DNA from 2 places in the Arthrobacter dokdonensis genome. Region 1 is predicted to be linked to the other one. Evidence: predicted binding sites of a transcription regulator. Region 1 holds the regulator's gene; the other holds the start of a gene.
What was found. Region 1 encodes LexA, which represses DNA repair genes until DNA is damaged. Its sites were predicted from a motif close to TCGAACANNTGTTCGA; they were not measured.

Region 1 (6,914 bases):
AGGGCGAAGGCCTTGCTCATGGTGCGCGACACCACCAGGCGAGGACGCCCCTCGAGCAGGGCCAGGGCGCTCCGCGTGCCTGCGTGGGCGAACTCAGCGTAGGCCTCATCGACGATCACGATCGCCTCGGAGGCCTCCCCGGCCTCATAAACAGCCTCGACGACGTCCAGTCCCAGGGCCGTGCCCGTCGGGTTGTTGGGTGAGCAAAGGAACACCACGTTGGGGGCGAGGGACCGCACCTGCTCGGCGGCGGACGCCGCGGAAAGGCTGAAGCCGTTCCCCCGGGTGCCTGCGACGTAGGCGGTGCCGGTACCGCTGGCCAGCAACGGGTACATCGAATAAGTGGGGGGAAATCCCATGGCGCTGCGTCCGGGGCCCCCGAACGCCTGGAGGAGCTGCTGGAGGACCTCGTTCGAGCCGTTGGCGGCCCAAATGTTGTCTGCCGTCAGGCCGTGGCCCAGATATGCGGCGAGGGCCCTGCGCAGTTCGGTGAACTCCCGGTCCGGGTAGCGGTTCAGCCCGTCCAGTTCATCCGCAACGGCCTTGAGGATGGCTTCCTTGGCATCCAGCGGAACGCCGAAGGTGTTCTCATTGACGTTGAGGAGGATGGGAACGTCCAGCTGCGGGGCGCCATAGGGATGCTGGCCGCGCAAATCGTCGCGAAGCGGCAACTGGCTGAGGCGTTCAAACTGGTCCATGCTTCCAGTTTAAGTGGCAGGGCCGTGGGAAGAGAACTTGTGACGTCCCATGCCCCCCCGACCTGTACCCATCACGCCCCGCAGGGAGCGGGTGGTGGGCCCACAGCCGCGAGGGACCCGCTGGGAGCCTGCGAGCAGTGGGAGCGGGTGGTGGGCCCACAGCCGCGAGGGACCCGCTGGGAGCCTGCGAGCAGTGGGAGCGGGTGGTGGGCCCACAGCCGCGAGGGACCCGCTGGGAGCCTGCGAGCAGTGGGAGCGGGTGGTGGGCCCACAGCCGCGAGGGACCCGCTGGGAGCCTGCGAGCAGTGGGAGCGGGTGGTGGGCCCACAGCCGCGAGGGACCCGCTGGGAGCCTGCGAGCAGTGGGAGCGGCTGGGGACTATTTGCCCAGCGGCACGTACAGGCGCTGTCCGGCCTGGAGGACGCCGCTGCCTAGTTCGTTCAGGGTCACAATGTCGGCCACGACGTCACGGACGTCACGGGTGGAGTCAGCGGCCGCCGCGATGGACCACAGGCTGTCGCCCTGGAGCACAGTGACGGGTACGGTGGACGCGGCCAGGCCCGCGGCACTGTCCTTGGTGGCCGCATTCGCGGGGCTGGCCAGGGAGCCCAGCACGAACGCCAACAGAGCAAACGCCAGGACGGCTGTGACCGCCAGGGCAGGAAGCCCCAGCAGCAGCATGCGGCCGCGGCGCGTCAGCCGCAGCGGCATGGTTGCGGGCGCCTGGAAGGCCGCCGCTCCGACGGGGCTTGCATGGGAAATCACCAATGCACTCATGACTTTGTTCCTTTCGCGCCAGGGGCCTGTCACCTGTGGTCCCAGGGGGAACCGCAAAAGCTTCTGGCGACCGGACTTCCATACGCTGTTCGTTCGATAGAACATATGTTCTATCTTCGTAGTATCAGTTTTAGCATCTATTAACGACTCCTGCCAAGACTCGATAGAACAAATGTTTGAAATTCGTCCATCGCGGGCTTAATCTTGAGGTACAGGATGCGCCAACAGGAGCCAACAGGAGCAGTCCACCAGCAGGCACTGACATTGAGCGGGCCCGGAGTTGCACCGAGCGGCACCGGGCGGCACCGACCCAGAGCAGGCACCGACATTATTGGCTGCATCCGCAGAAAGGATCGAAGGAACATGGCACTACCCGAACCTCCGCATCGAATCCCGCAGGCTCCCAGCCGGGCCGGCATGAAAGGGCTGACGGTGCGGCAGAAGAAGATTCTGGAATGCATCCAACGCTCCATCGCCGACAAGGGATATCCGCCGTCCATGAGGGAGATTGGCGACGACGTGGGACTGGCAAGTCTCTCCAGCGTCACCCACCAGCTCACACAGCTCGAACGCCACGGCTACCTGCGCCGCGACCCCAAGCGCCCGCGCGCCATGGAAGTGCTCATCCCCCTGGTCATCGACAACGGCGTCGTGGCCATCGAAGGCGTCAACGAGCCGGAACAGGTCCGCAGTTCCAATGGCCTGAACTTTGCCCAGCTGAGCAGTTCCTCGGACACTGCCTTTGTCCCGCTTGTGGGCCGGATCGCAGCGGGCGGGCCCATCCTCGCGGACCAGGTGGTTGACGACATCATGCCCCTCCCGCGCCAGATTGTGGGCAGCGGTGAGCTGTTCATGCTCAAGGTGGCCGGCGATTCCATGATTGACGCCGCAATCTGCGACGGAGACTGGGTGGTTGTCCGCCGGCAGAACTCGGCCAACAACGGTGACATTGTCGCCGCCCTGCTGGAGGACGAAGCAACGGTCAAGACCTTCCGCCAGCGCGACGGACACACGTGGCTGCTGCCACAGAACACGCGATACGAGCCCATCCTCGGTGACGAGGCCACGGTCATGGGCAAGGTCGTCTCCGTCCTCCGCAGCCTGTAGACGTTCCCCGCGGGACCCAGCAGCGCCCCCGGCAACCAGGCCGGGGGCGCTTCCGTGTTGTTGACGTGCGCGAACCGAAGCGGCGGAGCCGGCATTTTTTGTAGGAGGCGTAATGGAGACGCCAAAGGCCGCCCGCGGCCGACGCGTCGGATAGCCGACGGAAAAATGTCGGGCCGGCGCCGCAAACGGCGAAGCGGCTACTTCCCGGACAGCCTTTGGAGCGCCGCGAGGGCCACGGAGCGGTCCTTGGTGGACCAGAACGGCGGCAGGGCGGCACGCAGAAAGCCGCCGTAGCCGGCGTTTGCCAGACGGGAATCGAGGACCGCCACCACGCCGCGGTCGCTGCTGGAACGGATCAGCCGGCCCACGCCCTGTGCCAGCCGGATGGCGGCATGCGTTGCGGAAATGGCGATGAACCCGTCCCCGCCGCTTTGGGCCACGGCCCGCGCACGTGCTGTCACGAGGGGGTCGTCCGGACGCGGGAACGGGATCCGGTCGATGACCACCAGCCGGCAGGAAGCGCCTTGGACGTCCACTCCCTGCCACAAGGACATGGTGCCAAACAGGCACGTGTCCGGCTCGTCGGAAAACTCCTTGATGAGCCCGGCCATGGACGAATCCCCTTGGCACAGGATCCTGACCTTGAGCTTTTTGCGCAGCTTTTCCGCGGCGTCCTCCGCCGCCCTCCGGGAGGAGAAGAGCGCCAAGGTACCGCCGCCGGCGGCAGTGATGAGCGCCTCCAACTCGGCCAGCTGTTCGGGAGAATTGCCGAAGCCCGGCTTGGCCAGGTGAGCCGCCACGTACAACATGCCCTGTTTGGGGTAGTCAAACGGTGAGCCGACGTCGGCTCCCGTCCAGGCCGGTGCGTTCGCACCCAGCAGGCCAAGGCCGCCGGCCGTGGCCTGGAACGACTCGCCGATGGCCAGGGTGGCGGAGGTGAGCACCACTGTATGGTCGGAAAAGAGGCCCTCACGGAGTTTGCCTGCCACGCTGAGCGGGGCAATGTTGATGACGGGAGGTTCGCTGTCGTCGGCCTTTTGGTAGCCCTTGCCCGGGGCAAATGTTCCGGTCCGGGCGGTCCACACCACTTCGCGGGCATCCCGGGCGGTGAGCAGCCGTTCGCACAGGTCAAAGATCAGGTTCAACCGCGACCTGGCAATGGACCGGCCACCGTCCGCCGCTGCATTGCCGTCCGGCTTGGAGTCGGAGAGTGCCACGCGTGCGGCGTCGCGCAACTGTTCGATGGCGGCGGTGTGTTCCTCATTGAGCCCGTTGGGCAGCAGCCCGCTGGGCGTGCCGGAAAAGGCCATGTCCAGGGCCGTCGCGGCGGCGTGGAGCGCCTCCACCGAGACGCCGGTGTGCTTGCGTGTGCTTGATGCCGCGGCCTGGACCATCTGCACGGACAGCTGGCCGGTGACGGCCCCGGTGACGCGGTCCTGGAGCTCGTGGGCCTCGTCCACCACCACGACATCGTAGTCGGGCAGCACCGCAATGCCTTCAAAGGCGCTGATGGCCAACATGGCGTGATTGGTCACCACGATGTCCGCCTCGGCGCCCTTGGCCCGGGCCAGTTCGGAGAAGCAGACTTCCGCAAGGGGGCATTTCTGTGCACCCAGGCACTCCATCGAGGTGACCGAGACCTGGCGCCAGGCCTTGTCGGTGACGCCGGGCATGAGTTCGTCGCGGTCACCCGTTGGGGTGTCCTCGGCCCATTCGCGCAGCCGGACCACTTCCCGGCCCAACGGTGAGGACGGGCCCGACTTGGCGCCGGGCAGGTGCACCACGGTGGCGTCTTCGCCCAGGCTGAACAGGGCGCCCTCAGAGGAGTCCTCGGAGGGGAAACCGCCGCCAAGCTTATGCTTGCACACGTAGTTGCTGCGCCCCTTGACCAAGGCGACGTCGATGGGCCGCGGCAGCAGCGGCTCGAGCGCTGCCAGCAGCCGTGGCACGTCACGGCCCACGATCTGGGCCTGCAGGGCCAATGTGGCCGTGGCCACCACGGACGGTTTGTCGCTGGTCAGGGAATGCACGATCAACGGGATCAGGTAGGCCAGCGACTTGCCCGTTCCGGTGCCTGCCTGCACCAGCAGGTGGTCACCGCTTTCAATGGCTTCCACCACGCGTCGGACCATCTCGTGCTGGCCGTCGCGGCGCTGGCCGCCCATGGCTGCCACGGCGCTGTCCAGCAGTTCCAGCGCCTGGGCGGTCAGCGCCTCCGGGCTTTCAGCGTCGATGTCCGCGTCAGCCGTGGTGGCGGCCTCACTCATGCTGGACAAACGGCTCCACCTCGCTGGCCAGGTCCTCGCGGACCATGACCTTGGCAACCGTCCCTTCCTCGCCGTGTTCGACGCTGATGATCTCGGCGTCACTGCGGTGGAGGCGGTTCAGTACATCGCCGCGGTCGTAGGGAATGAGCAGCGTCAGGGCCACGCCCGGCCGCGGTATGGCCTCACTGATGGCAGCCAGGAGGTCATCGATCCCCTGCCCGGTGCGTGCCGAGACCACTACCGTGCGCGGCTCGCGCTGGCGCAGGCGTTCCACCACGAAGGGATCGGCGATGTCCGCCTTGTTCAGGACGATGATTTCCGCGATCTTCAGGGCGCCGACCTCGGCAAACACGGAGCGGACGGCCGCAATCTGGCCTTCCGGGTCCGGGTGGGAGGCGTCCACGATGTGCAGGATGAGGTCGGAATCGGCCACCTCTTCCAGGGTGGACCGGAATGCTTCCACCAGCTGCGTGGGCAGTGAGCGGACAAAACCCACCGTGTCCACGAGGGTGTAGCCGAGGCCGTCGGCCGTTTCGGTCTTTCTCACCGTGGGATCGAGGGTGGCGAACAGGGCGTTTTCCACCAGCACGCCGGCGTCGGTGAGCCGGTTGAGCAGCGAGGACTTTCCGGCGTTCGTGTAGCCGGCGATGGCCACGGACGGTACGGCGTTGCGCTTGCGGTTGGCCCGCTTGGTTTCCCGCGCCGGCTTCATGGCGGCGATTTCCCGGCGCAGCTTGGCCATGCGCGTGCGAATCTTGCGCCGGTCCAGTTCCATCTTGGTTTCACCGGGACCGCGGGATCCGATGCCGCCGCCGGCCGTGCCGACGCGGCCGCCGGCCTGCCGGGACATGGATTCGCCCCAGCCGCGCAGGCGCGGGAGGAGGTATTCCATCTGGGCCAGCTCGACCTGCGCCCGGCCCTCGCGGGACTGGGCGTGTTGGGCGAAGATGTCCAGGATCAGGGCCGTCCGGTCGATGACCTTGACCTTGACAACTTCCTCGAGCGTGCGCCGCTGTGAGGGGGCAAGGTCGCCGTCGATGATGACGGTGTCCGCGCCGGTGGCCTGCACAATGTCCTTCAGTTCCTGGGCCTTGCCCTGTCCCAGGTAAGTGGCGGGGTCCGGCTTGGCGCGGCGCTGGACCAGGCCGTCCAGGACTTCAGATCCGGCGGTTTCGGCCAGGGCAGCCAGTTCGCGCAACGAATTTTCGGCGTCGGCCATGGTGCCTTCGCTCCACAGCCCAGCCAGGACCACCCGTTCCAAACGAAGCTGGCGGTATTCGACTTCGGTGACGTCTTCGAGTTCGGTCGAAAGGCTGGCCGTGCGCCGCAGGGCGTTGCGATCGGACAGCTCCGTCTGGTCGCCGTCAAAGCTGTTGTGTCCGGAGTCCAGCGGCGAGAGTGCCTGGGCCCGGCCGATGATCGGGTGGGACACGCCTGCCCCGGACTGGGGGTCGTCGGCGTCGAGCCGTGCCTCCTCGCGGACGGCCCGGCCGGCGGCGGCGTCCTTGGCCAGGATGCGGTCAATGACGGCCTCGATCTCGGCGACGGATAGATCCGAGCCGGCATCCCCGGCGGAACCTGCGGCGGACGTGCCGCGGGGATCGTGGTCGTCGGAGGGACCGTGGGGTGCGGATGGGTTGGTCATGTTCTCCTTAGTGGGGTTATACCAATCGTAGTCCCGGGCACCGACAGGCACACCTTTGCCTGCTGTCCTGTGGATAAGGGCGACGGCCCGGCGGCAGCACCTCCCGCGGAGCGCCCAAATACCCCTTGGCCGCAATTGCCACTAATCTGGCAGGACTATGGGTACTCAGGGCGCAGATCATTATTTCACTTCACAGCCGTCAACGCCGCTGAAACGGCGTCCGCTGACGGTGTGGTTGGCTGGCGCCGAACGCACACTGCAGACCGCGGGCGGCATTTTCAGCCCGGACGGTGTGGACAAGGGCACCACCGTCCTGCTGAACGGTGCCCCGCCGCCGGCCGCCGAGGGAAACCTTCTGGACATTGGCTGCGGCTGGGGGCCGGTGGCGCTGACCCTGGCCCTGCGCTCCCCCGGCGCCGC
Region 2 (6,914 bases), 230 kb from region 1:
TCGGTGGTGGTTGGGCCTGTGGTGCCCTTGGGGGTTGAGGGCTTGGGTTTAGTGTTCGGGGAGGGTGAGGCCGTGGTGGTAGGGGTTGCGGAGGTCGCGGCGGTTGGGGTCGGTGCCGTGGGTGGGGGTGTAGTGGGGGATGCCGTTGAGGAGGCGGACGCTCCAGTGGCCTTGGTGGATCAGGGTGTGGTGGTATTCGCAGGCCAGGGCGCCGTTTTCGATGCTGGTTTCCCCGCCGTCCTGCCAGGGGATGATGTGGTGTGCGTCGCACCAGCGGGCGGGGCGGGTGCAGTGGGGGAAGGTGCAGCCGATGTCGCGGGCGATGAGGAGTTTGCGTTGGGTGTGGGTGAAGAGGCGTTGGGTGCGTCCGACGTTGAGGATTTTTTGGCCGTCGCCGAGGATCATGGTGGTGACGTCGGCGTCGCAGAGTTTGGTGTCGAAGAGGGAGAGGTTGCTGGGTCCGGTGTAGGGCAGGAAGGCGATGCCGCCGCCTTTGCCTTGGGTGCGGCTGGCTTGGAGGTCGGCTTCGGTGGTGGAGATGATCAGTTGGGGTTTCATGCCGCCGTTGAGGGGCAGCAGTTCGGTGCGGGCGGCGAGGTGGAGGCAGTCGATCATGCCGTCGAGGAGTTTTTGGGCGTGGGTGCGTTTGTCGGCCACGGCGGGGTCGGTGTTGGTCGGGTCGATGGGGTCCAGTCCGGGCAGGTCGATGTCGGAGCCGGGTTCGGGGATCTGGATTCCGTGGACCAGGTGTGGCCAGGGCGGTTCGGTCCCGGATCTGTCGGGGGCGCCGCGCTCGGTGGGGTCAAGGCCGGGAGTGGCCCAAAACTGTGCCCCGCCCTCCCTTCCGACATCGTCAGGGCTGCTGCCGCCAGCGGTGATGGTGGGCGTGTCGGTGCCGTGGGTCGTGGTGGCTGCGGGTTGGGGTTGCCAGCCGAGTCCTGCCGGCGGGGGTGATGCCGGGAAGATGAAACTGATGCCGGCGTCTTTGCCGTCGCTCGTGGCCTCGCCATCCGTGGCGGCGTCATCCTGGGCGGCGCCATCCTGGGCCGCGTCGTTGTTGCCGGGGACGGTTCCTCCGGTGTCGCCATCGGTGGTGGCGGCCTTGCCGTCATTAGCCGTGGTGGCGGCGGGTTGGGCCCAGTCAGGGGCGGGGCCTTGGGGTGGTGGCCAGGAGTTGTCCGCGCCGGCGCCGGGGGCGGGGCTTGCCGGGGCCGGTGGCTGGGCTCGTCCCGGCAGCTGTGCTGGTTCGGACGGTTGGGCTGGTCCCGGCGGTTGGGCTGGTCCCGTCAGCTGGGCTGGTCCGGGCGGCTGGGCTGGTGGCGGTGTCGGGGTGGCGGGTGTGGGGGCGGTTCCGGTGGCGGTGGCTGCGTGGAGGAGGTCCATGAGGTTCATTTGGCCCGGCAGTATGTCGCCGGAGCCGGAGCCGGAGCCGTTGTCATGGTTGTTGCCGTTGTCATGGTTGTTGCCGTTGCCGGTGCCGTTGGGGTTGATGGTGTTGATGTCTTTGTGGGGGGCGGGGTTGGTGGAGTGGCCGATGTAGGCCATGATGCTTTCGTATTGGGCGATGGTGGCGTGGCCGGTGATTTTGATCAGGCCGCGGTAGGCGCGGTGGAAGCGGATGCCTTGTTTGGCGATCAGTTCGCCCTCGGTGGGTTTGTCGCCGTCGGGGTCGATGATGTTGATGGCGCGGGTGCCGATGCGGCGCAGGAAGTCCGGGTTTTGGGTTTGGGCGTGTGTGGTCATGGTGGTTTCGAGCTCGCGGGCTTTTTCGGCGGTGGTGCGTCCGGCGTGGGCGAGGTGGGCGGCGTCGGCGGTGTAGTGGGAGGCGGTCAGGGCTTGTTCGGCGGTGGTGGTGCCGGTAAAGAACGCGGTGGCCAGGACGGGCTGGTCGCAGGGGGTGGTGACGGTGGTGAGGGGGTCCGTGGCGGGCAGGAAGTGCTGGGCGAGGTTGAGGCGGCGGCCGGCTTCGGCGCGGCTGAGGAGCAGGGCGTCGGTGAGGACGTCGGCGGGGGATTTGTGTCCCTCCCGCAGGTAGCGGCCCTCGTGGGTGCGGGTGGCGATGGTCCCGGCGGCCTGGACCTGCAGGGCCTGGACGTACCGGCTGAGCTGTTCAACGGTCCGGCCCCAGGCGATCAGTTCGGCATCGCCGAGGGACTCCAGGCTCACGCCCAGCGGGGCCGGGACCACCGGATCACTGGGAGCACCGGAACCGCCGGCGGCAGTGGCTGCCGCCGATCCAGAAGCCGCGGCGGTGGATGCGGCGGTGGATGCGGCGGTGGCGGCTGCCGTCAGGGACGCGGCAAGGGTGATCAGCTGGTGGATGTGTCCACCAGCGGTCCTTGTCCCTGTCGGGGTGCCGGTCTGTCCCGGCACCCTTGCCGTTGCTTCCATACGCACAACACTACCGACGGGCACCGACATTATCAGAAAACATATTCGGGATGTGGAGAACTTCTAGAACAAGACATTCTGTGGAGGCGACAACGCGAAAACAGGGCCACGGACCATGCCTCGATAAGCCGCGCGAACACCGGTCCGGTCCACCGAAAGCAATGGCCAGCGATCAGTCGACGATGATGCCCTGGCCCTCGCCGCGCTGGAGTAGGACAGGGGAAATCTCACCGAAACCGCGCACGTGCTCCATGGGCAGCTCCGTGAGAACGAAGCGGCCGTCGCCTGCGAGCGCCGTTGCCGTGACGGAGTCAATCAGCACGGTGCCGGGTTCAGCCAGGGACGTGAGGCGTGCTGCGAGGTTGACTGTGGGACCGTAAATGTCGCCGAGCCGGGACAGCACCCGACCCCACACCATGGCCACGCGGGCCTCAGGCAGAAAATCATCGGCCGCCATGGCTTCAGCCAAGGCCAGCGAGATCTGGGCGCCCGCGACCGGGGTCTCGCAGTTGAACAAGACTTCGTCGCCGATCGTTTTCACCAGGCGTCCGCCGCCCACGCTGATGATCTCTGCGCAGATGTTTTCGAACCGCTGCACCAGCTTGGCCAGCGTCTTTTCATTCATGCGCCGCGACAGGGACGTGTAGCTGACCAGGTCGGCGAAGCCAACGGCGCGCGCGAGCGGAAGCGGCGTGTCGTCCTCGTCGCCTTCGCGCCCAAGTGCGCTTTCGGCCAGGCCGTCGGCGGCACGGACGGCCAGCCGCTGGATGCCGGCGTTGAGCTGGCGCCTGTACGAATACACCAGCAGTTTCTCGAGCGGCGCAATGAGGTTCGGCAGTTCGGACACCACTGCGCGGCGCGCCTCGGCATCGCTGACGCCATGCTCGGCGACGAGGTCCTCGACAAGTGCCTCGATCTGCCAGACGGCCATGCGGTCGGTCATCTGCCCGATGGACCGGGTGACCGAAATGGCTGTCTCCTCGGTCAACAGTCCCTCACGGACCATGGTCACCACGGTGTTCAGGGCCTCCTGGTCCCGCTGGGTGAAGGCAACGTCGTCGTCCCCCAAGTTGGGGAAGCCCATGGCGCGCCAAATCTTGCGTGCCGACAGCAGTGACACACCGGCTCCGGCAGCGACGTCGCGCCGCTTGAGCGTGCGTTCACCGCCCAAAAGCTGCGTTTCCAAAGCTTTTGTCTGGCTGCGTGAGGCCGGCGGAAGCAGCGACGCGGGTGGATCAATGGTTTCTTCCAAGCTTGCGAAGCTCCTTTCCAGTCACGTTTCTTCTCATGCCGCCCCCGTCTGAGCCAACTTGATCAGCGTAGTACGCCGCGACCGGAGCTTGCTGAAAGGACGCACGGAACACTTGTGCCCAAATACGGTGCGTGTAGTTCCGGAATTCCAGAATGTGCGGCACATCGTGAACGGTCAACACGCCGCCGGTCACCATGTGGAACTCCAGATCTCCTGCTCCCACCATGCGTTGGCGCAGTTTTTGGCGCAGGTCCAGGCTCTCCACGCGTGCCAGATAATAGTCTTCCTGCTGCCGGCGGACCCGACCCCTGCGCACCACCACCCGCTGGTTGGTCAGCACGTAGCTGGTGCCCGCCCAACGCACCACCCGGCGCAGCGGATAGGCCACCAGCAACAGCACCACAGCCGTCAGCAACACGACGATGGCGGGTTGGCGCAGCTCCCCCGCGTCGGGCGCCCAGCCGGCAAACTGTGCCGGCTGAAGCTTGGCCAGCGCGGCGGACGCCGCCATGAGCAACAGCAGTCCCACGGCAATCGGCCAGACCAAAATCCGTGAATGGGGACGGCATACCAGTTGAACCTGCTCCCCTTCGGCCAACCACTTACGCATAATCCACACCGCCGGCATGCCCTGCCCTGCGCAAATGCACCACGTCGCCGGCGCTGACAGCATGCATCACCCCGCCGGCATCGCGCAACTCCAAATCCCCTGTGCGGCCCAGCCGCACGGCCGTGCCAAAGAGCATCCTGCCCCCGGGAAGTTCCGCCCTCACATCCGTTCCGAGCGTGGACATCAGGCCGGAAGCCAGCGCATGCGCGGACTCGCCTCCGCCCAGCGGCCGCAGCGCATCGCCGCCCACCGCAACAAACTCGTTGTATAGCCGGGCGAACCGGGTCAAGTACGCAGGCAGAAGGACATTCCGGTCCACCGCGACGCCGGTTTCCAGTTCCAGGGACGTCGCCTGGTCCACCGGCAGTTCCACCCGTTGCTGGCTGATGTTCACACCCATCCCAACGACGACGGCGGGTCCCGGCCTTCCGGCGTCGTGCGCCCGCCCGGTCCCCCGCGCGGCATCACGGGAAGGCACGACGAGCTGGGCGAGGATGCCAGCCAGCTTGCGGCCGTTGAGCAGGACATCGTTGGGCCACTTGAGGACAGGCTCGGCAGCGCTTTCGGCCGACACCGCCTGGCACAGGGCAATTCCGGCGAGGACGGACAGCCAAGCGTGGCCGGCCGGGTCAAAGGCGGGGACGCCGGCATGCGCGGAGGCCTCCGTTGGCCGCACCAGCACGCTGGAGATCATGGCGGCGCCTGCGGGAACCTCCCAGGCCCGGTCCAGGCGGCCCTTGCCGGCCACCTGCGAATTGGCGATCAGCACGCTCAGGTCGGGCCAGGCTCCGGGCTCCGCCGCGGCCGCGGCGGCAAGGTCGGCATTGGTGGAGCCGGTCTCCCCCACAACATCCGCACGGCGGAACGGGCCGCGGGGGTGGGTCAGCGCAGACTTGAGTGCACTTTCATCCAGTGAGGGAGGTGTGCGGCTCATGGCACCAATCTTATCCGGCGCGGCCAGCCCGCCCGTGCGCGCCCGCCGCCCGGCGTCGCGGTGGAGGAACTGCCATTCACGATGGCCGACTTTGTCGGGTATCTACACAGGCAGGGGCCGTATCCATTACTAGACTGTCAGTAGTGTTTGCCCTTTTGTGCGGTTCCTACTTAAGGGAAAGCAAGCTGCCACCTATCGAGCCGGAGTACAGATGAACCACGACCTTTCGACAACTGCAGGCAAGATTGCCGATTTCCGTGACCGGACGGCCCAGGCGGCGGTGCCCTCCGGCGAGGCTGCGGTCGAGAAGCAGCATGCGAAGGGCAAGCACACGGCCCGCGAGCGCATCGACCTCCTTCTGGACCCGGATTCCTTCGTTGAATTTGACGCCCTGGCGGTGCACCGCTCGCACGCCTTCGGCATGGAGAAGAAGAAGCCGCTGGGCGACGGCGTGGTCTCCGGCTACGGCACGGTGGACGGGCGCCTGGTGGCGGTGTACAGCCAGGACTTCAGCGTCTACGGTGGCTCGCTGAGCCAGGTCAACGGCGAAAAGATCGTCAAGGTCCAGGAATTTGCGCTGCGCAACGGCTGCCCGGTGGTGGGCATCAACGACGGCGGCGGCGCCCGCATCCAGGAAGGCGTCGCCTCGCTGGCCATGTTCGCGGACATTTTCCGCAACAATGTCCACGCGTCCGGCGTCGTGCCCCAAATCTCCCTCATCATGGGCCCCTGTGCCGGCGGCGCCGCGTACTCCCCCGCGCTGACTGACTACGTGGTCATGGTGGACAAGACCTCCCACATGTTCATCACGGGCCCCGACGTCATCAAGACCGTCACCGGGGAGGACGTGGACATGGAAACCCTGGGCGGCGCGCGCCAACACAACGCCAACACGGGAACCGCCACGTACCTGGCCACGGACGAGGCGGACGCCATCGAATTTGTCCGCGAGCTGCTGGACTTCCTGCCCTCCAACAACCTGGCCGAGCCGCCCGTCACCGACCACGACCAGGACCTGGAGCCCGACGACGGCGACCTCGCCCTGGATGCGCTGGTCCCGGACTCCGCCAACCACCCCTATGACATGCGCGCCGTGATCGGGCAGGTCCTGGACGACGGCCACTTCCTGGAGATGCAGGCGCTCTACGCGCCCAACGTCATGATCGGCTATGGCCGGATCGAGGGCCACACCGTGGGCGTGGTGGCCAACCAGCCGCTGCAGTTCGCCGGCACCTTGGACATTGCCGCATCCGAGAAGGCGGCCCGCTTTGTGCGCCACTGCGACGCTTTCAACGTCCCCATCATCACGCTGGTCGACGTCCCCGGCTTCCTGCCCGGCAAGGACCAGGAATTCCAGGGCATCATCCGCCGCGGCGCCAAGCTGCTCTACGCCTACGCCGAGGCCACCGTGCCGAAGCTGACCGTCATCACCCGCAAGGCCTACGGCGGAGCGTACATCGTCATGGGTTCCAAAAAGCTCGGCGCCGACCTGAACCTGGCCTGGCCCACTGCCCAGATCGGCGTCATGGGCGCCCAGGGCGCCGTCAACATCCTCTACCGCCGCGACCTCGCCGCAGTGGAGGCCGACGGCGGCGACGTCGAGGCCCGCCGGGCGGAGATTGTGCGCGGCTACGAGGAAGAACTGCTGAACCCCTACCAGGCCGCCGAACTTGGCTACGTCGACGCGGTCATCGCCCCGTCCGACACGCGCATCCAGCTCATCAAGG

Region 2: a site for LexA is predicted at 2,425-2,440, ahead of DMB86_RS07405 (HNH endonuclease signature motif containing protein). Genes of this name have one in related genera too.

The regions. Positions count from the first base shown of each region.
Region 1 is NZ_CP029642.1:1,908,327-1,915,240, reverse strand. Features, by position in the region: gene DMB86_RS08530 (histidinol-phosphate transaminase) at 1-698, opposite strand, end outside; gene DMB86_RS08525 (LysM peptidoglycan-binding domain-containing protein) at 1,077-1,475, opposite strand; gene lexA (transcriptional repressor LexA) at 1,839-2,582, shown strand; gene DMB86_RS08515 (ATP-dependent DNA helicase) at 2,780-4,849, opposite strand; gene hflX (GTPase HflX) at 4,842-6,494, opposite strand; gene DMB86_RS08505 (class I SAM-dependent methyltransferase) at 6,652-6,914, shown strand, end outside.
Region 2 is NZ_CP029642.1:1,676,361-1,683,274, reverse strand. Features, by position in the region: gene DMB86_RS07405 (HNH endonuclease signature motif containing protein) at 49-2,391, opposite strand; gene DMB86_RS07400 (adenylate/guanylate cyclase domain-containing protein) at 2,564-3,643, opposite strand; gene DMB86_RS07395 (PH domain-containing protein) at 3,627-4,253, opposite strand; gene DMB86_RS07390 (biotin--[acetyl-CoA-carboxylase] ligase) at 4,246-5,187, opposite strand; gene DMB86_RS07385 (acyl-CoA carboxylase subunit beta) at 5,399-6,914, shown strand, end outside.